DNA from 3 places in the Streptomyces spororaveus genome. Region 1 is predicted to be linked to each of the others. Evidence: riboswitches for the same ligand, from Rfam matches in the RefSeq annotation. Region 1 holds a riboswitch; each other region holds the start of a gene.
The links. Region 1 has a riboswitch for cyclic di-AMP ahead of Sspor_RS13285 (M23 family metallopeptidase). Riboswitches for the same ligand answer to the same signal wherever they lie in the genome.

Region 1 (6,955 bases):
GTCGTTGCCGAGCGAGCCGAAGTTGCCGTGGCCGTCGACCAGCGGCAGCCGCATCGAGAAGGGCTGGGCCATGCGCACGAGGGCGTCGTAGATCGACGCGTCACCGTGCGGGTGCAGCTTGCCCATGACCTCGCCGACGACACGGGCGCACTTCACGTAGCCGCGGTCGGGGCGCAGGCCCATCTCGTTCATCTGGTACACGATGCGCCGGTGCACCGGCTTCATGCCGTCCCGGGCGTCGGGCAGGGCACGGGAGTAGATCACCGAGTACGCGTACTCGAGGAAGGAGCCCTGCATTTCGTCGACGACGTCGATGTCGAGGATCTTCTCCTCGAAATCCTCCGGCGGCGGGGTCTTCGTGCTGCGGCGGGCCATCGCTGCGCGGCTCCTTAACCAAAATGGGGTGTGCTGGGTGTCTGGCGGGCTGTCTGGCTGGGTCTGGCTGGTCTGGCCGGGGTCCGGCGCTCTTGTCGTGTCCGGCGAGGGTACGACGCGGACCATTGTGGCCCGACGCACCGACAACGCCGACTCCGACCCCGGGGGTCCCCTGGACGGAGTGCGGGGAGTGACCCGGGAACTTATCCGGCGGTCGGCGCGCTTGCATACAGTGGCAGGTCGATAAGAAATCTCTGCATCGCGATCGAAGGGACCACATGCCCATGGGTCACACGGCCACAGCCCAGGCCGGCTCCGGCGGCCTGACAGCGACCGAGCACCGGCTGGCCAACGGCCTGCGCGTGGTGCTCTCCGAGGACCACCTGACCCCGGTCGCCGCGGTCTGCCTCTGGTACGACGTCGGCTCGCGCCACGAAGTCAAGGGACGCACCGGCCTGGCTCACCTCTTCGAGCACCTGATGTTCCAGGGGTCGGCGAGCGTACCCGGCAACGGACACTTCGAACTGGTCCAGGGCGCCGGCGGTTCCCTCAACGGCACCACCAGCTTCGAGCGCACCAACTACTTCGAGACCATGCCGACGCACCAGCTGGAGCTCGCGCTCTGGCTGGAAGCGGACCGGATGGGGTCACTGCTGGCCGCCCTGGACGACGAGTCCATGGAGAACCAGCGCGACGTCGTCAAGAACGAGCGCCGCCAGCGCTACGACAACGTCCCCTACGGCACGGCCTTCGAGCGGCTCACCGCCCTGGCCTACCCCGAGGGCCACCCGTACCACCACACCCCGATCGGCTCCATGGCCGACCTGGACGCCGCCTCCCTGGAGGACGCGCGCGCCTTCTTCCGCACGTACTACGCGCCCAACAACGCGGTGCTGTCGGTCGTCGGGGACATCGACCCCGAGAAGACGCTCGCCTGGGTCGAGAAGTACTTCGGCAGCATCCCCGCGCACGACGGCAAGCAGCCGCCCCGCGACGGCTCGCTGCCCGACGTCATCGGGGAGCAGCTGCGCGAGGAGATCGTCGAGGAGGTCCCGGCGCGTGCGCTGATGGCCGCCTACCGGCTGCCGCACGACGGCACCCGCGAGTGCGACGCCGCCGACGTGGCGCTCACCATCCTGGGCGGCGGCGAGTCCTCGCTGCTGCACAACCGCCTGGTCCGCCGCGACCAGACGGCCGTAGCGGCCGGCTTCGGCATGCTGCGCCTGGCCGGGGCGCCCTCTCTGGGCTGGCTGGACGTCAAGACCTCCAGCGGGGTCGAGATCCCCGCCATCGAGGCGGCCGTGGACGAGGAGCTCGCGCGGTTCGCCGCCGAGGGCCCGACGGCCGAGGAGATGGAGCGCGCCCAGGCCCAGCTGGAGCGCGAGTGGCTGGACCGGCTGAGCACGGTGGCCGGGCGCGCCGACGAACTGTGCCGCTTCGCGGTGCTGTTCGGCGACCCGCAGCTGGCGCTGACCGCCGTCCAGCGCGTCCTCGACGTCACCGCCGAGGAGGTGCAGGCCGTGGCCGCGGCCAGGCTGCGCCCGGACAACCGCGCGGTGCTCGTCTACGAGCCGCTCGCGGCCGACGGGTCCGACCAGCACGAAGAGTCCGACGACTCCGACGAGAACGAGGGGGCGGAGCAGTGAGCGACACGGCAGCCGTCACGATGACCTTCCACCCGCAGCCGCAGGCCGGCGAGCCGCAGCCGTGGGCCTTCCCGGCCCCCGAGCGCGGACAGCTGTCCAACGGGCTGACCCTGCTGCGCTGCCACCGGCCGGGCCAGCAGGTCGTCGCGGTCGAGGTCAACCTCGCCGCCCCGCTCGACGCCGAGCCCGAGGGCCTGGACGGCGTGGCGACCATCATGGCGCGGGCGTTCTCCGAGGGCACCGACAAGCACTCCGCCGAGGAGTTCGCGGCCGAGCTGGAGCGCTGCGGCGCCACCCTGGACGCCCACGCCGACCACCCGGGCCTGCGGGTCTCGCTGGAGGTCCCGGCCTCCCGGCTGCCCAAGGCGCTGGGTCTGCTCGCCGAGGCGCTGCGCGCCCCGGCCTTCGCCGACGCCGAGGTCGACCGCCTGGTGCGCAACCGGCTCGACGAGATCCCGCACGAGCTGGCCAACCCGCAGCGCCGCGCCGCCAAGCAGCTCTCCAAGGAGCTCTTCCCGGCCACCCTGCGGATGTCCCGGCCGCGCCAGGGCACCGAGGAGACGGTCGCCCGGATCGACTCGGCCGCCGTACGCGCCTTCTACGAGGCCCACGTACGCCCCGCCACCGCCACCGCGGTGGTCGTCGGCGACCTGACCGGCATCGACCTGGACGCCGTGCTCGCGGACACCCTGGGCACCTGGACGGGCAACACCGCCGCGGCCCTGCCGGTCCCGCCGGTGACCGCGGACGACACCGGCCGCGTGGTCATCGTGGACCGGCCCGGCGCGGTCCAGACGCAGCTGCTGATCGGCCGGATCGGGGCGGACCGCCACGACCGGGTGTGGGCGGCCCAGGTGCTGGGCACGTACTGCCTGGGCGGCACCCTCACCTCACGCCTGGACAAGGTGCTGCGCGAGGAGAAGGGGTACACCTACGGCGTACGCGCCTTCGGCCAGGTGCTGCGCTCCACCGCGGACGGCAAGGGTGCCTCGATGCTCGCCATCAGCGGCTCGGTGGACACCCCGAACACCGGGCCGGCGCTGGAGGACCTCTGGAAGGTGCTGCGCACCCTCGCGGAGGGCGGTCTGACCGACGCCGAACGCGATGTGGCCGTGCAGAACCTGGTGGGCGTGGCCCCGCTGAAGTTCGAGACGGCGGCCTCGGTCGCGGGCACCCTCGCCGACCAGGTCGAGCAGGAGCTGCCGGACGACTACCAGGCGCAGTTGTACGCCCAGCTCGCCGCGACGGGGACGGTGGAGGCGACCACGGCGGTCGTCCAGGCCTTCCCCGCGGACCGGCTGGTCACCGTCCTGGTGGGCGACGCGGCGGTCATCGAGGAGCCCGTGCGGGCCCTCGGGATCGGAGAGGTGACGGTCGTCTCCAACTGACCGTCGGACGACGGCCGATTGAGGGCCGGCTGAAGGTTTCAGCAAGGGGTTCTGGTGACTTGGTCACCAGAACCCCTTTTGTCTGTTTAGTGGTGAGGTTGCTTGTATGCGGTGTGGCGTACGCAACAAAAAGCCGCGTCTGTTTGGCGATTGACTGATGATCCGCCTAGCGTCGGCCGTGCTGTCCGTCAGTTGTGCCCGCCGCACCCGCGGCACCGGGCAGCGATCGCCGAGTCCCCGTCAGGCGCGAGCCTGGGGAGCCGGGGACCCACATGAGTCCCTGGGGTGAATCGGACCCCCTCGCAAGAGGAGGCCCGTAGGAGACCTTCCTGCTCCGAACCCGTCAGCTAACCCGGTAGGCGAGAAGGAAGGAAAGGATCAAACCCTTCATGGCGTTTGGCAGTCGTCCCGCTGGTTCCGGTAAGCACCGTGGTTCCAGCCGCCTGAGCAAGAAGACCGCCGGTTACGCCGGTATCGCCGCGATCGCCACCACGGGCGTCGTCGGCTCCCTCGCCGCCCCGGCCTTCGCCGCGGACAACCACAGCAGCACCATCGGCCAGGACAACGGCCTGGGCGCCGTGGTCGTCGCCGAGGACCTCGCGGGTGACATCGCCGACCAGGCCGAGTCCCAGCACCGCGTCGCCGAGCAGGACGCCGCCAAGGCGCAGGCCGAGGCCGACGCGAAGCAGCGGGCCGCCGAGGCCAAGCGCGTCGCCGAGGCCAAGGCGAAGGTCGAGCGCGAGGCCGCCGAGCGCGCCGCCCGCGAGGAGGAGCGCAAGCGCCTCAACACCTTCGTCGCCCCGGTGGACGGCTCGTACGTCAGCACGCAGTACCACGCGGGCGGCGGCATGTGGTCCTCCGGCAGCCACACGGGCATCGACTTCCACGCCGCCTCCGGCACGTCGGTCCACGCGGTGGGTCTCGGCACCGTCGTCGAGGCCGGCTGGGGCGGGGCGTACGGCAACAACGTCGTCATCAAGCACAACGACGGTACGTACACCCAGTACGGGCACATGACCTCGCTGAACGTCTCCGTCGGCCAGCAGGTCACCCCCGGCCAGCAGATCGGCCTGTCGGGCTCCACCGGCAACTCCAGCGGCCCGCACCTCCACTTCGAGGCCCGCACGGGCTCGCAGTACGGTTCGGACATCGACCCGATCGCGTACCTGCGCTCGCACGGCGTCAGCGTCTGACCCCGGCGCGCACCGCCTCACCGCTTCATCGAAGACCCCGGCTCCCCGAGCCGGGGTCTTCGTATGTTGCGTCTTTGTGCAAATGTTTCGGATTTCCGGCCGCTCTCGGAAATTATTCTGTGTTGCAATAGAGTCGCAGCGCGCGCATGTGCGTGCAATGAGGCTGGCAGTCGGAAATAGGCGGAGGTTCGGTCTTGCGTATTCCTGCGCACGCGGTATGCACAGCAATCCGCGACGACATCGTCTCCGGGGTGTTCGAGCCGGGCGGAAGGCTGACCGAGGAGGTGCTGGCCCGCCGGTACGGGGTCTCGCGCGTCCCGGTCCGCGAGGCCCTGCGGACCCTGGAGTCCGAGGGGTTCGTGACCACACGGCGCCACGCGGGGGCCTGCGTGGCCGAGCCGACCGAGCAGGAGGCCGCGGACCTGCTGGAGCTGCGGATGCTCCTGGAGCCGCTGGCTGCCGCGAGAGCCGCCCGGCGGCGCACCGACGCGCACCTCAAGGTGCTGCGCGGGCTGGTCAGGCTGGGTCAGGAGCGGGCCAGGCGGGGGCAGGGAGAGGACCTGCGGTCCCTGGGCGGCTGGTTCCACGAGACGCTCGCGCAGTCCTCCGGCAGCCCCGGCCTGATCGCGCTGCTCACGCAGCTGCGGCACAAGATCGCGTGGATGTACGTGGTGGAAGCGCCGGTCCGGCCCGCGGAGTCCTGGGCGGAGCACGGGGCGATCGTGGACGGGGTGGCGCGCGGCGACGCCGAGCGGGCGCGGGCGCTGACCGCGCTCCACACCGACCGGGCGGTGGGCGCGCACCGGCTGCGGCTCCGCCCGGCGGTGAGCACTTCGCAACCTGCCGTAAACATGCCGAGCGGCCGGCATTAACAGGAGCCGTATACAAAGGGTGGGACCGCCGGAATTCCCTGTGCGCGGCCGGTCGGTTTCTGCGGCGGGCCCATTATCCGTACGGAATTCCAGCCCGGCTGAATTCGGCATGCGCGGAATCCGGGTGGCACCCCTTTGAGGCCGGCGGTATTTCCCCGGTTCCCGGTTCCCGTTTCCCGCGGGGGCGTCCGTCAGGGCCCGGGGCGGCGGCCGGCCCGTGGAACGGCGAAGCCGCGGCCCCCGGTCCGGGGGCCGCGGCTTCGCGCGGGGGGTCGAACGGTCGAACCCGAAGGGTCAGACGGTCTCGGGGAGCTCCTCGAGACCCTCGGCGACCAGCTTCGCGAGACGGTCGAGCGCGGCGTCCGCGCCCTCGGCCTCGGAGGCGAGGACGATCTCCTCGCCGCCCTGGGCGCCCAGGCCCAGAACCGCCAGCATGGAGGCGGCGTTGACGGGGTCGCCGCCGGACTTCGCGATGGTCACCGGGACGCCGGAGGCGGTCGTCGCACGGACGAAGATCGAGGCGGGACGAGCGTGCAGGCCCTCGGCCCACCCGACGTTGACGCGGCGCTCTGCCATGGTGATGCCCTTCAGGTTCTTACGGTTGTCTAGACCAGTCTCTCACGACGCCCGGAATGCTCGGACCTACCTCCGGCCTGAATTTTCCGCCGTTCGACCTTCCCCAGCTTGCACTGATTTGCCCCGTATCGCCTTATGCGCCGCGCGAGCGCTTCAGGGCCCGATCCGGCCGTAAGGTAGGCCCATGACCATCGAGTCGGACCCCTCGTACCCGGCCCACTGGGAAGCCGACGTCGTCCTCCGCGACGGCGGCACCGCCCGGATCAGGCCCATCACCACCGAGGACGCGGGCCGGCTCGTCAGCTTCTACGAGCAGGTCTCGGACGAGTCGAAGTACTACCGGTTCTTCGCCCCCTACCCCCGGCTCTCCGACCGCGACGTCCACCGCTTCACGCACCACGACTACGTGGACCGGGTCGGCCTCGCCGCGACCATCGGCGGGGAGTTCATCGGCACCGTCCGCTACGACCGCATCGACGCCGACGGCCGGCCCGCCTCCGGGCCCGCCGACGAGGCCGAGGTCGCCTTCCTCGTCCAGGACGCCCACCAGGGCCGCGGGGTCGCCTCCGCCCTCCTCGAACACATCGGCGCGGTGGCCCGGGAGCGCGGCATCCGGCGGTTCGCCGCCGAGGTGCTGCCCGCGAACACCAAGATGATCAAAGTCTTCACGGACGCCGGCTACCAGCAGAAGCGCAGCTTCGAGGACGGCTCCGTCCATCTCACCCTCGACCTCGAACCCACCGCCGAGTCCCTCGCCGTGCAGCGCGCCCGCGAACAGCGCGCCGAGGCCCGCTCGGTGCAGCGGCTGCTGGCGCCCGGCTCGGTCGCCGTCGTCGGGGTCAGCCGCTCCGGCGCCGGTGTGGGGGCGGCCGCCCTGCGCAACCTGCGCGACAGCGGCTTCCACG
Region 2 (6,955 bases), 2.8 Mb from region 1:
CGGTGCTGCCATCGTCGAGGCCCACCTCGACCTCGACCGTGGGGTTGCCTCGGGAGTCCAGGATTTCCCGGGCTACGACGACGTCGATGGACGGCACGAGCATCTCCTTCTGGGATGTGACGCTGAGTGTGCGGTGGCGTGTCAGGCCGTGGGATGGCCTTGCCGCCTAGAGCCTAACCGGATCCGGGGACTCGGCCGCCCGACCGCCCGGACCCTGGGACGAAAAAGGGACCGAATACCCCTCTTCCGGGACATACATCGCTTGATCATCGGGCTTCGGGGGGCGAACGCGGCACCGCCCGGCGCGTGGAGCACGCGCCGGGCGGTGGAAATCCTGCACGGGGTCAGCTGACGCCCCGTACGTGTTCCTGCGGCTTCTGCCGCGGTGTTCAGCTGAGCTTCAGCTTCTGACCCGGGTAGATCAGGTCGGCGTCCGAGACGATGTCCTTGTTCAGCTCGAAGAGCTGCTGCCAGCCGCCCTTGACGCCGTTGGCCTCGGCGATGGTGCCCAGGGTGTCGCCCGGCTTGACCTCGTACGAGCCGTTGCCGGTCTTCGGCGCGACCGGGGCCTCGGCGCGCTCGGAGCGGGTGGTCGGAGCCTCGGAGCGCTTGGTCTCCTTCTTCGGCGCGGCCTTGGTCTCGGCCTTCTTGGTCTCGACCTTCGGCTGCGGCTTCGACTGGGGCTTGGACTGCGGCTTCGACGCCGGGGTCTCGGAGCCGCCACCGGCGGAGGAGGAGTTCGACAGGCCCTTGCCGCAGGACGGCCAGGCGCCCTTGCCCTGGCTCTTGAGGACCTTCTCAGCGACGGCTATCTGCTGCGCCTTGGAGGCCTGGTTGGCCTGCGGGGCGTACGACTTGCCGCCGTACCCGGCCCACGTGGACGGCGAGAACTGCAGACCGCCGTAGTAGCCGTTGCCCGTGTTGATGGCCCAGTTGCCACCGGACTCGCACTGCGCGACCCTGTCCCACTCGGACGAGGTGGCGGCGCTGGCGGTGCCCGCGGCCATCAGGGGCGCGGCCACGGCCACACCGGCCACACCGGCGAGCGTGACGATCCGGACAGACCGCTCGATTGCAGTACCGCGACGGTGCTTGCCCTTGCCGGAAAGCAGCATGGAGTTTCTCCTCACCGACGCCTACGAGGTGAGCTGTCGGGTTCGGGCGAGTGAGTTGCCCGGCCGTGCGACCTAGCGCACGTCTTAACCCCAAGCCGGTGGCGTGACCGTCTCTCAACGGCCGCTCCCGGCACCTACCTTGGTTCCCCCGCTCCTGCCTTCGGCGCTTGACGCGACGACTGTTCCCTCCGTCCGCCGGCAGGATTCGGCGATGCGGTCGAAGGAGCTCGCGGTGGCGAGCGATTCAGAAGGTAGACAGGTCTCTCCCCGATGTTCAACGAGGAACATCGGGGAGAAACGGCCCTACTTGCGCTCCTTTCAGGGGCGTTTGCGCAGGTGAGGGCGGGGTTTGCGGAAGCCCCGGAGCGAGACACGCCAGCTGACCGGAAGAGACGCATGTCTCACTTACAGAAATCCGACATTCGACTCTTTCCGGATAACTGAACTGTCCTTATTGCGGAGTTAGGTCCAGGTTCTGGCCGGGCTTGATGAGGTCGGCGTCCTCGCCGATGACTTTCTCATTGGCCTGGTAGAGACCGTTCCAGCCCCCCTTTACGCCCTTGGCATCCGCGATGGTCGCCAGGCTGTCGCCCGCCTGGACCGTGTAGACGGGGTCCGACGAGACGTCAGGCAGGGCCGACGGCTCGGCCGCCGCCGCACCGCGGTGCTTGCCGCTGCCCTCGACGGGAGTGGCGCCGATGGTCTGCGGGACCTCCGGGGTCGCGGGGGCCGTCGTGCTGACCGGGGGAAGCCCGGGCGTGACGGGCGCGGTGGTGGGCGGCGCGGTCGGGTCCACCGGCAGCGTCGGCGCCGTCGGGTCGACGGGCGTCGGCGTGAGCGTCGGGTCGCCCGGCTGGGTCGGGTCGCCCGGCTGGGTCGGGGTCGTCGGGGTGGCCGGGGGCGTCGTCGGGGCGTCCGGGGCGGGCATGACGGGCAGTCCGATGGACGGGGCGTCCGGGATGAGGAACGGGGTGCTGGACGGGCTCGGAGCCGGAGCCGGGGTCGGCGACCCGTAGTCCGTGGACGGCTTGCCGCCCCCGGTGGACGGAACGGCGTCGTCCGGGCGGGACGGCGCGGGGGCCAGCGGGCCCTTGCCGCCGGGCAGACCGGGGTCCACCTGCGCCGCGGGGCCCTGCTGGTCCAGCCCGGCCGAGGCCGCGCACAGCGGCCACGCCTGCGGTCCCGTCGAGCTCAGCACCCGTTCGGCGACGGCGATCTGCTGGGATCGGCTCGCCAGGTCGGGGCGCTCGGCGAATTCGAGCCCGCCGGCGCTCTGCCACTCCTCCTGGGTGAACTGGAGCCCGCCGTAGGCGCCGCTGCCGAAGTTGGCACTCCAGGAGCCGCCGCTCTCGCATTCGGCGACCTTGTCCCACGTGGACGTGTCGGCGGCGGTGGCGCTGGTGGCGGCCAACAGCGGCATGGCCAGCGCTGAGCCAGTGACTCCTGCTGTGACAACCAGCGCGGGGACCTGGCGGGGGCGTCTGTGACGGCCGTTCCCGGAGAGCATGAGCGATCACCTTTCGCATATAACAGCGGGGTAACGGCAGAACCTAGCGGCCTTCGAACGATTGTCACAAGTTCAAGCCGAAGCTGACTTTTAATCAGCTTTCGCGCAAGTGTTTTGAGCCGCGAATCGAACGGGAAGAGTGCGCAGCCCCCGCATGATCAACCCCCCGCGCCAGCGCAGGTCTTGGGGTGGAACGGCCAGTTCCAGATCGGGCAGACGCGTCAGCAAAGTCGCGAGCGCGGTCTGTCCTTCGAGCCGGGCGAGCGGAGCGCCGAGGCAGTAGTGGATGCCGTGACCGTATCCGAGGTGCTGGTTGTCGGTCCGGGAGAGGTCGAGGGTGTCCGGGTCCGCGAACCGCTCCGGGTCCCGGTCGGCGGCCGCGAGGACGACCAGGACCGGATCGCCGGCCTCGATCGGCATCCCGCCGAGGGTCAGCGGCTCGGTGGCGAACCGCCACGTCGCCAGCTCCACCGGCCCGTCGTAGCGCAGCAGTTCCTCCACCCCGGTGGCCAGCAGACCGCTCTCCCCGGCGGCGAGGGAGAGCTGGAGGCGCTCGCGCTGCCCGGGGTTCATGAAGAGGGAGTGGACCCCGTTGCCAATGAGGTTCACGGTGGTCTCGAAACCGGCGAAAAGCAGGATGAAAGCCATGGCGGTGGCCTCACCCTCGGTCAGATGGTCGCCGTGATCGCTCGCCCGGATGAGATCGGAGATCAGGTCATCACCCAGATCATCCCTTTTGCGGTGAATGAGTTCACCGAGATAGGTCCGCATCTGCTTCACCGACCGGGCCACCCCGCCCCGCGGACCGCCGCCGTGGCGGATCATCATGCCGGCCCAGTCGCGGAAGTCGTCCTGGTCCTCGCGCGGGACCCCGAGCATCTCGCAGATGGCGTAGATGGGGAGCGGGAAGGCGAACTCGTGAATGAGATCAGCCTCACCCTTCTCCGCGAAGGCGTCGATCAGGTGGTCGGTGAGCGCCTGCACCCGCGGCGCGAACTCGGCGACCCTGCGCGGGGTGAACGCCTTCGACACCAGCCGTCGCAGCCGGGTGTGGTCCGGCGGGTCGATGTTGAGCAGGTGCGTCATCAGCTCCGCCTTGCGCTCCCCCGGGATCCCGGTCTTGCCCTTGGCGTGCGCGGGCTCCGCGTGGTGCGCCGGATTCTTGCTGAGCCGCTGGTCGGCGAGGGCCTGGCGGGCGTCGGCGTACCGGGTGACGAGCCAGGCCTCGACCCCGCTGGGCAGCTTGGTGCGGTGCACCGGGGAGTGCTCGCGCAGCCAGGCGTAGGCCGGGTAGGGGTCGGTCGCGAACTCCCAGTCGAAGAGGGTGGGGCCCTCGGCGGAAGGGGTGTCGGCGGGAGTGTCCGCGGGGGTCTCGGCGGGGGTTCCGGAGGTCTGCTCGTGCACCTGATGACCGTATCCCGGCGCCGAACCACCATCCGATATGGGCGGTTCGCCGCGGCTGTCCGTAGATCGGCCATCCCTTGACCTGAACTTCTCCGGCATTCCTACTTTCGGTTTTGTGGATGTCAGGATCTTGAAGAGCAGTTTCGCGGTGGTGGAGAGGCGGGCCGAGCACGCCGTCAAGTTCTTCTACTCCCACCTCTTCTGGCACAACCCCGGAGTCCGCGCCCTCTTCCCGGACTCCCTCCACGAGATGGAACGCCAGCGGGACCGGCTCTTCGCCGCGCTCACCCACCTGATCGCCCACCTCGACGACGAGTCGCTCCGCCCCTACCTGCGCGACCTGGGACGCGACCACCGCAAGTTCCTGGTCCGCCCCGAGCACTACGCGGCCGTCGGTGCCAGCCTGCTCGCCGCACTCGCGGAGACCTCCGGCGAGGCCTGGACCCCGCCGGTCGAGAAGGCATGGGCCGAGGCCTACCAGGTGATGGCCGACGCGATGACGGCCGGCGCCGACGCGAGCGAGGACCCGCCGTGGTGGGACGCGGAGGTGGTACGCCACCTCCAGTACGGACCGGACATCGGCGTGCTGACGCTGCGGCCGCACGCCCCCTTCCCCTATCTGCCCGGCCAGTACACGAGCGTGAGCAGCGAACGGGTCCCGACGACCTGGCGCACCTATTCCATAGGCAACGCCCCCCGCCCCGACGGCACCCTCGACCTGCACGTGAGCCGGGTCGACCGGGGGCGGCTGAGCACCACCCTGGTCCGCGAGACCCGGCCGGGCGACGTGCTGCGGCTCGGCGCCGCCGGCGGGCAGCTGACCTTCCGGCGCGAGGACCGCCCGGCCAGCCTGATCGCCGCCGGCACCGGCTGGGCGCCGATCCGTGCCCTGCTGGAGGACCTCGCGGAACGTCCCCCCGATCAGGACGTACGGCTCTTCGTGGTGGCCCGGGACGGCGCGCACCTCTACGACCGCCCGCTGATCGACGCGTACGCCGCCAGCTGCGGCTGGCTCGCCGTCACCTACATCACGCCCGCCCCCGGGCAGCACCGCAACCAGGCCACCGACCGGCTCGCGACCGCGCTGGGCAACCGGGGCCTGTGGCCGGACCAGGACGTCTACCTCAGCGGCCCGCCGCAGTTCATCGACGAGACCGCCCACCTCCTCCAGGAGCTGGGCGCCTGCCCCGGCCGCCTCTTCCACGACTCCGTACCGGCCCGGGGCCACGGATACGGGGAGCGCCCGCTGGGCTTCGGCGAGTGGTTCCTGGAGCGCCCGGCGCCCCACTGGCACAACCCCTCGGCCCGCGCGCCGAAGGAGTACTGAGAAGGACCGGAGGACTAGAGGGTGTCCGGCGGCCGGACGCCCTCGGCCGCCCGGATCGCGTCCCGGTAGGCCCGGGCCGCCGCACGCAGCGCGGTCTCGGGGTCGATCCCCGCCGCCTCGGCGCGTGCCGCGAGCTCCAGCAGCTCGTACCCGACGCCCTCGCCCCGGGGCAGTTCCACGGCCACGCCGCCCGCACGGGCCCGGCCCGCGAGCTTGGCGGCGAGTGCCAGGCCGGGCTGGCCCACCGGAATCCCGTCGGTGACCGACTCCCGGCGCTTCTCCACCGCCTTGGTGCGCTGCCAGTGCGCGCTGACGTCCTCCGGGGTCTCGGCCTCGGCGTCGCCGAAGACGTGCGGGTGCCGGTGGATCAGCTTCGCGACGAGCGCCCCGGCCACGTCGTCGATGGAGAAGGCCTCGCCGGCGTCCTCGCCGTCCTCGCCGTCCCCGCCGGCCTCCTCGGCGATCCGCGCGTGGAAGACCACCTGGAGCAGCACGTCGCCGAGCTCCTCGCGCAGCTCCTCCCGGTCCCCGTCCTCGATGGCCTCGACCAGTTCGTACGCCTCCTCGATCGCGTACTTGGCCAGGCCCCGGTGGGTCTGCCGGGAGGTCCACGGGCACTCGCGCCGGACCCGGTCCATCACCTGGACCAGGTCGAGCAGGCGCGCGCCCGGCAGATCGTACGAGCCCGGCAGGAGTTCCAGGTCGGGCATCGCGACCCGGCCCGAGCCGGCCAGCCGGGCCAGCCCGTCCGTGAGCCGCTGATCGCCCTCGCCGCCCGGGAGCACCACGACCGTGCGGCCGCCCGCGCAGGCCTCGACCAGCGCCTGCGCGTCCGGGCTCTCGAACGCGACCTCGACGCCCGCCTCCCGCAGGTACGGCAGCTGCGGGTGGCCGGGGTCGGCGCACAGCACCCGGTCCGCGGCGTGCAGGGTCTGCCAGGCCGGCCAGGACAGCACGCCGGGGGCGACCCGGTGGCTGGTGGTCAGCAGGACGATGCGGCCCGTGGGCTCGGCAGCGGCGGCGGTGGGTTCGGAGTGGTCGGTCACCCTCCGAACCTACCTCCGACGCGCCGGTCCTCGGCCCGGGGGACCCCGGAGCCTCAGGCTCCGGCGGGCGCCGCCTCGGGCCGCGTCCGCTGGGTGATCCAGGGCGTCTCCCCGGTACCGAGCTTGATCTCCTTGGCGTCCCAGGCGCCGTAGCGCGGGTTCACCTCGATGTGCAGGGCCTTGACCGCGGCACGGGCGGGCTCCTCCAGCTTCCCGGCCCCGTACTTGGCGGTGAGCGCGGTCAGGAGCACCCGGTCCCGGAGGAAGCGGTCGACCTGGCCGGGGGCCATAGCCCCCTTCTGCAGCAGCAGCGCCTCGAACTGCTCGTTGCCGCCGTTCTCGTCGACGTACGCCTTGCGTTCGTCCTCGATGTCCTTCGGGGTGGCCGTGAGCCCGGCGGTGTCGGCCATCTTGTCGATGATCCGGCTCTGAAGGAGCGCGTCGAGCTTCTGCCGCTCCAGGTGGGGGGTGCTCGCGATGAGCTCCGCGGCGGCCTGCCCGGAACGGTTCTGCGCCGCGCGGACGTCGTTGACCTGGGCCTGGAGCGCGGAGGTGG
Region 3 (6,955 bases), 780 kb from region 1:
GAAGGCGGCCATCAGGCCGGGGTCGTGCACGGGCTGCTCGGGGTCCGCGGCCCGCCGGGGGGCGGGAGCCTCGCGCAGCTGGGGCGCGAGGTGCTCCTGGGCGCGGCGCCGGGGCAGCCGCGGCCGGTCACCCGCGGCGGGAGCGGTATCGGCCGCGGGCTGCGGTTCGGGCGCCGGGGCCGGCGCCGACCAGGCCACCGCCCCGTTCGGCGAACCCGGCGCGGGCCCGACCCGGGGATCGGCCACGGGCGCCGACCAGGCCACCGCCCCGGGCCCGTCCGCGGCCCCGGACCGGGGCGCGGGCAGGGACGCGGGACGGGGCTGCGGCCGGGGCTCCGGGCGGGGCCGGGGAACCGCGTGCGGCACGGGTTCCGGCGGGGTCGCCGCGCCGGGTTCCGGCCGGGGGCCCGCGCCGGCCAGGGGCACGGACGGGGCTGCGGGGACGGGCGCGGACGCGGACGGCGACGGCGCTGCGGGTTCGGGAGCACGAGCGGGTTCGGGGCCACGAGCGGGATCGGGACCACGAGCGGGTGCGGGTGTGGGGTACGGCTCGGGCTCGTGCGGGGCCCCGGTCCCCGGGCCCTCGAACGTCCGCCGGGGCTCCGGCGAGGGCGTCGGCAGGGGCGGCATCCGTACGGGCTCCAGCGGCGGCCCCGCCGACCCGAGCCCGGTCCCCCAGGAGGTGGCCCGCGAGCCCCCCGCCGCGTCCGCCGCGGTCGGCGCCTCGGCGCCCAGCAGCTCCTGCGGCAGCACCAGCACGGCGAGCACACCGCCGTAGATGTTCGACTTGAGCTCGACGGCGATCCCGTGCCGGCGGGCCAGCGCCGACACCACGAACAGGCCGATCCGGCCGTCCGCCAGCAGGTGCCGGACGCTGATCTGGTCGGGGTCGCCGAGCAGGGCGTTCATCCGGTGCTGCTCCTCGGCCGGCATGCCCAGTCCCCGGTCCTCCACCTCGACGGCGATCCCGGCGGTGACCCGCTCGGCACGCAGCACCACGTCGGTGTCGGGGGCGGAGAACACCGTGGCGTTCTCGACGAGTTCGGCCAGCAGGTGCACCACGTCCGCGACGGCGTGCCCGCGGACGCTGGCGCCGGCCGGGGGCACGACCTTGACCCGGGTGTACTGCTCGACCTCCGCGACCGAGGAGCGGAGCACCTCGCTGAGGTCGATGGGCCTGGTCCACTGGCGGCGGGACGACGCGCCGCCCAGCACGGCGAGGTTCTCGGCGTGCCGGCGGATGCGGGTGGCGAGGTGGTCGACGTGGAAGAGCTCCTTGAGCAGGTCCGGGTCCTCGACCGTGTCCTCCAGCTCGTCCAGCAGCGAGATCTCGCGGTGCACGAGGGACTGGAGGCGACGCGCGAGGTTGACGAAGACCTCGACCTTGCGCTCGCTGTCGGTCGGGGCGGCCGGTCCGGCCAGCCGCAGGAGGGTCGTGTGCGCCTGCTCGCGGGCGCCGCGGAGCTCCTGGGAGAGCAGCCAGAACTCGTCCATCCCGGCCGGGTCCGCGCCGGGGGGCGGTGAACTCGGGCCACCGCGTACCGGGCGGGGCGGGGTCTCGCCCCGTTCCAGCCGGTCGGCGGCCGTACGCAGCTCACCCCGGCCGCGCACGCTGGAGCGGCGCAGCGCCTCGCACCGGTCCCGTACGGCCTTGGCGGCGCGCTGGGCCCCGAGCACGGCCGCGGCGAGGGCGCCCACCACCAGGAGGGCGCAGCCGGTGAGCACCGGCCACAGCCGGGCGTCGCGGTCGCCGGCTCCCCCGCCGAGCTGAAGGGTGAAGATCACCGCGGCGGCGCCGCTGAGCCCCGCGGCGAGCGTGGGCAGTACGGCGGCGCGCACCAGCTGAGGACGTATCTGCCGGCCGGGACCGGTGACGGCGTGTCTCGACGGGGCGTGGCGGGCTGCGCGGAGTCCGGACATCTGCGTCCTCGGTACGTGGGGCCCGGCCCCCAGCGTTCCCGGGGCCCGGTGTTGATCACCGAATACCCACGCTAGACCCCACCACAGCACCCCGGACTGCCAGTTGGCGAACTTCGCGGGGGTGCTTCCCGCTCCCGGTGGAGCGCTCGCACAGCAGCCCGAATGCGCCGGTCGGACCCGGTGGACCGCCCCCTCGGTCCCGTTCGCGCCGACACCGGCGCTCGTCCGGTTCCTTGCCGGACGGCGCGCGGCGGGCCGCGGACGCCCCCGGACGGCGGCCGGCCGCCCCGGGACGCCGGGGCGGCCGGTTCCCGTCAGGGGCCGGTCGTCACGATCCGACGGACTCCTGCTTCTCCTGTCCGTCGACGGCCGTGGAGGCCACCCGGGCGGCTGTCGCCGCCGCTCCGCCCGCCGCGAGCGGCGGCACCGAGGCGGGGCCGTCGACACGACCGCCCACCGGCTTTCCGCCGACGAACGGCCGCCACCACGGTTCGGCGGGCGCGTCCGCCGAGCCCGGCTCGAAGGGCTGGCCCGGGATGGGGAGCGCGATGGCGGCGCCCGTGTTCCGCGACGCGGTCAGCGTGCCCTCGCCCGGCTCGTCCCACGGGTGCAGGGCCAGGTTGAAGGTGCCCCAGTGAATCGGCAGCATCGTGCCGCGGGGGGTACCGCCCTGCAGGTCGAGGTGGGCGCGCATGCCCTCCTCCGGCGTCATGTGGATGTCGGGCCAGTACTCCGAGTACGCGCCGATCTGGATCATGGTGGCGTCGAAGGGGCCGTGCGCGGCGCCGATCTCCTCGAAACCGGGGAAGTAGCCGGTGTCCCCGCTGTGGTAGATCCGGTGCTCGTCGCCCGCGACGACCCAGGACGCCCAGAGGGTGTGCTGCTGGTTGCGCAGGCCGCGGCCGCAGAAGTGGCGGGCGGGGGTCGCCGTGAGGGAGAGGCCGGCGATCTCGGTGCTCTCGTTCCAGTCCAGCTCGCGCAGCCGCTCGGCCGGTACGCCCCAGCGCTCCAGGTGCGCGCCGACGCCCAGCGGGACGGCGAAGACCGTGTCCGTACCGGCCAGCGCCTTGATCGTCGGCAGGTCGAGGTGGTCGTAGTGGTCGTGCGAGATGACCACGACGTCGACCGCGCCCAGCGAGGCCAGCGGGACCGGCACCGGGTGCAGCCGCTTGGGGCCGGCGAAGGGGAAGGGGGAGCACCGCTCGCCCCACACCGGGTCGAACAGCACCCGGCGCCCGTCGATCTCCGCGAGCACGCTGGAGTGCCCCATCCAGGTCAGCCGCAGGCCGCTCACGGGCGGCTTCGCCAGGTCCGCGAGGGTCGTCGGGTGGACCGGGATCGGCGCCGCGGGACTGCGCCGTACCCGCTGCTCCCGGTGGAAGTAGATCTTGGCGAACTCCGCCATCGAACCCGAGGGCCTGTTCCGGGCCCCGACCGGGTTCTGGAACACGCCGTCCGCGAAGTTCGGAGAGCGGCGGATCCGCTCCAGCCGGGCACCGGACGGGTCCGCACCGAAGGCTTCGGGCCGCAGGGCACGCAGCCGCGGACGCAAGGGACGGGAGCCGGTCAAAGCGCCTCCAGGGAGGATCGGGTCAGAATGGTCGTCTCTCTACGACCATGCAACGCACACCGGCCCCGAAGGATTCCGCTTCCGGCTCCCGCGCCCGCGCCCGCCGGGCCGGGCACCCCCTAGAGCGGCAGCAGGTCCGGCCGCTTCGCCTCCACGTGGTCCCCGGAGGACTCGCCGCGCAGCCGCCGGCCGATCCACGGCACGAGGTGGTCGCGCGCCCACTGGATGTTGTCCCGGGTCACGTCCACCGAGCCGCGCGGCCGCTGCGGGGGCCACGGCTGGTCGGGGTCGGCCGGCACGTCCAGTCCGAGCACCTGCGCCGCGCGCAGCGCGACCCGCGTGTGCCCCTCGGGTGAGAGGTGCAGCCGGTCCGCGTCCCAGGCCCGCCGGTCCTGTACGGATTTCAGCGACCAGAGGTCGAGCACCGGGCAGTCGTAGCGGTCGGCGATGGCGCGGACGTGCGCGCTGTACGTCGCCACCTTGCCGCGGAGGTGCTTGAGCACCGGCACGCCCCGGGTGTCGAAGCCCGTGGTGATCATGACGTGGCCCACGGCCCCGGTGAGGTCGGCCACGGCCGCCTCGAACCGCTCCGCCACGTCGTCCGGGTCGGTGCCGGGCCGGATGATGTCGTTGCCGCCCGCGCAGAAGGTCACCAGGTCCGGTGCGAGGGCCTTGGCTCTCGGAAGCTGGTCGGCCACGATCTGGTCGAGGAGCTTCCCCCGCACCGCCAGATTCGCGTACCGGAAGTCGTGCTCTTCGCGCTGATCGGCCAGGAGCACGGCGAGCCGGTCCGCCCAGCCGAGATAAGAATCCCCGGGTCCCGGGTCCCCCACGCCTTCGGTGAAGCTGTCCCCGATCGCCGCGTACGAGCCGATGGTCTTGAGTTTCGTCGTCGTCGCTGCCACGAGAACCCATACTTCACTCCCGCAAGCAACCTACGCCAACGTAATGAGGGGTTGACGGACCGTGATCTGTACCACGTGGGAGATAAGGAATAAGTACACGTGAGGCCGGGACCCCCCTCGGGTCCCGGCCTCACGCGGGTCGGCGGTCCGACGGCGGGTGCCGTCAGAGGCTCGCGCCCTTGGAGCGGAGGTAGGCGATCGGGTCCATGTCCGAGCCGTAGGACGGGGTCGTGCGGATCTCGAAGTGGAGGTGCGGGCCGGTCGAGTTGCCGGTGGAGCCGGAGAGGCCGATGGCCTGTCCGGCGGTGACGCTCTGGCCGGAGGAGACGGAGAGCTGCGACATGTGGGCGTACTGGGAGTACTTGCCGTCCGCGTGGCGGATGACGACCTCGTTGCCGTACGAGCCGCTCCATCCGGCGGAGACCACGGTGCCCGCGCCGACCGCCTTGACGGTGGTGCCCATGCTCGCGATGAAGTCGACGCCGGTGTGGTAACCGCTGGACCACATGCTGCCGGCGACCTTGTACTGGGTGGAGATGCCGCCGCTGACCGGGGCCACGAAGCCGCCGCCCGACTGCGGAGCGGCGGCGGGGGCCTCGGCCCGGGCCTCGGCGGGGGCCTGCTGCGCCGGGGCGGGCCGCTCGGCCTGCTTGCGGGCCGGCTTCGGCGCGGGCTGCGCGGCCGGCTCCGCGTCGGCCTCCGGGGCCGGGGCCGCCTCGGCCTCGGACTGCGCCGCCTCGCCCGGACCGCCGAGGTTCAGCTTCAGGCCGGGGTGGATCAGCGAGGGGTTGCTGCCGACGGCCTCGCGGTTGTCGGCGTACAGCTGCTCCCAGCCTCCGGACAGGTGGCGCTGCGCGGCGATCTTGGAGAGGTAGTCGCCCGGCACGACGGTGTAGACGGTCGGCGCGGCCTGCACGGCGGCGGGGGCCGCCTGGAGAGCGGCGGGGGCCTGCGGCGCGACCGCGGGGGTCACCGCGGTCGCGGTGGCCGGGGCGCCGGCCGCGTGCGCGCCCGCGGCACCGATGAGCGGCAGCGCGAGGGCCGCGCCACCGGTTCCGGCGACGGCGAAACCGCGGGAAAGGGAGAGGGACTTGGGACGGCGGTGCTTACCCTTTGCAGGCATGACGAATTCCTCTCCGGCGCCTGCGAGGTGAGCTGTCGGGTTCGGACTGGAGATGTCCGGCCGTACATGTACGAGCCATGAACGACTTCACCCCGAGCCGTCCCGGCGAAAAGATCTCCGGGCCGGCGGCTTACCTGGTTCCCCCGCTCCTGCCGCACGAATAGGTCGGATGCGGTTTCCGGGAGGCGGCAGGATTTGGCGGTCCACCCGGATCGATCGCGAAGGTAATCCCTTGCGGCCACAGGGAACAAGCCATGAATTCCCTGACGGAATACCAGGCATGAGGGACCGACGGAATTACCGTCACCCTCCGTCCATTCGGCAGCGCCAACAGCCGCTCCGACGGGGCCATTCGCCCTTAGCGATCAGGCACTCACGGTCACCGTATGATCTGGCTCACGGGGACGTGCCCGATCTCGCCTCCGGATATGGCAAGTTGGCGCCAAACAGTGTAATTCGGACAGAGGGCCCACGACGTGGCGGAGGAGTTGCTTTGACCCAGCAGATACAGGAGCCGGAGCTGTCCGGAGTGCGCAATTTCCGCGATGTGGGCGGATTGCCGACTTCTGACGGACGAACGGTCAGGGCGGGACGACTGTTCCGAAGCGGACATCTCGCACATGCCACCGAAAGCGACGTGGCTTTCCTGGCCTCGCTCGGCCTCCACACCGTCTTCGACTTCCGCAACGGTGCCGACCACGCGCTGGAGGGGCCGGACGTCGAGCTGCCCGGCGTCCGGAACGTCAACATCCCGCTCTCGGACCCGGCCGACGGGCGGGAGTTCTGGCGGCTGGTCCGCGACGGCGACCTCGTCCAGCTGCGCGAGATCCTGGGCGACGGCAAGGCGGCCGCCCGGATGTCGAACTCGTACCGCGGGATCATCCGGCAGCGCACCGCCGAGCACGGCCGGGTCCTGCACGCCCTCGCCGAGGACAGCGTCCCCGCACTCATGCACTGCGCGGCCGGCAAGGACCGGGCCGGCCTGTCGATCGCCGTCACCCTGCTCGCCCTGAGCGTCGAGCGCGAGGCGATCGTGGCGGACTACCTGGAGTCGAACGCCCCGCACCGCCGCTACCGCGTGCGCCGCACCGACGAGTCGGCGTCCGCCCGCTCCCCCGAGGTGATGGAGCTGCTCGCGCCGCTCTTCGACGCCCGCGCCGAGTACCTGGTGGCGGCCTTCGACACCATCGACGAGATCTGGGGCGGGGTGGACCGCTACCTGGCGGAGGGCCTCGGGCTGACGCCCGAGACCCTCGACAGGCTGCGGGACCGGCTCCTCGCCTGACCGGCCGGGGCCCGGTCCCCCGCGGGGTGGGCGGGCCGTCAGCGCGTGGCGACGGCCTGCTTCACCAGCGTCCTGCCGAAGTCCCAGATCAGCCCGGACCCTCCGTGCGCCTCGTCCATGACCTCGCGGAAGGCCCCGACGAACCGGTCCAC

Region 2: linked by a shared signal. The riboswitch ahead of Sspor_RS25925 (LysM peptidoglycan-binding domain-containing protein) and the one ahead of Sspor_RS13285 (M23 family metallopeptidase) in region 1 are both predicted to bind cyclic di-AMP.
Region 3: linked by a shared signal. The riboswitch ahead of Sspor_RS10040 (LysM peptidoglycan-binding domain-containing M23 family metallopeptidase) and the one ahead of Sspor_RS13285 (M23 family metallopeptidase) in region 1 are both predicted to bind cyclic di-AMP.

The regions. Positions count from the first base shown of each region.
Region 1 is NZ_BNED01000005.1:2,375,505-2,382,459, reverse strand. It holds gene Sspor_RS13300 (DNA gyrase/topoisomerase IV subunit A) at 1-375, opposite strand, end outside; gene Sspor_RS13295 (M16 family metallopeptidase) at 660-2,021, shown strand; gene Sspor_RS13290 (M16 family metallopeptidase) at 2,042-3,409, shown strand; cyclic di-AMP (ydaO/yuaA leader) riboswitch at 3,627-3,785, shown strand; gene Sspor_RS13285 (M23 family metallopeptidase) at 3,799-4,602, shown strand; gene Sspor_RS13280 (GntR family transcriptional regulator) at 4,797-5,474, shown strand; gene Sspor_RS13275 (HPr family phosphocarrier protein) at 5,769-6,050, opposite strand; gene Sspor_RS13270 (bifunctional acetate--CoA ligase family protein/GNAT family N-acetyltransferase) at 6,235-6,955, shown strand, end outside.
Region 2 is NZ_BNED01000005.1:5,197,058-5,204,012, reverse strand. It holds gene eno (phosphopyruvate hydratase) at 1-97, opposite strand, end outside; gene Sspor_RS25925 (LysM peptidoglycan-binding domain-containing protein) at 390-1,115, opposite strand; cyclic di-AMP (ydaO/yuaA leader) riboswitch at 1,119-1,291, opposite strand; gene Sspor_RS25920 (transglycosylase family protein) at 1,567-2,535, opposite strand; gene Sspor_RS25915 (cytochrome P450 family protein) at 2,713-4,026, opposite strand; gene Sspor_RS25910 (globin domain-containing protein) at 4,157-5,353, shown strand; gene Sspor_RS25905 (nucleoside triphosphate pyrophosphohydrolase) at 5,368-6,399, opposite strand; gene Sspor_RS25900 (SurA N-terminal domain-containing protein) at 6,453-6,955, opposite strand, start outside.
Region 3 is NZ_BNED01000005.1:1,600,255-1,607,209, forward strand. It holds gene Sspor_RS10025 (sensor histidine kinase) at 1-1,920, opposite strand, end outside; gene Sspor_RS10030 (MBL fold metallo-hydrolase) at 2,249-3,490, opposite strand; gene Sspor_RS10035 (SGNH/GDSL hydrolase family protein) at 3,610-4,395, opposite strand; gene Sspor_RS10040 (LysM peptidoglycan-binding domain-containing M23 family metallopeptidase) at 4,559-5,518, opposite strand; cyclic di-AMP (ydaO/yuaA leader) riboswitch at 5,521-5,696, opposite strand; gene Sspor_RS10045 (tyrosine-protein phosphatase) at 6,012-6,803, shown strand; gene Sspor_RS10050 (aspartate aminotransferase family protein) at 6,842-6,955, opposite strand, start outside.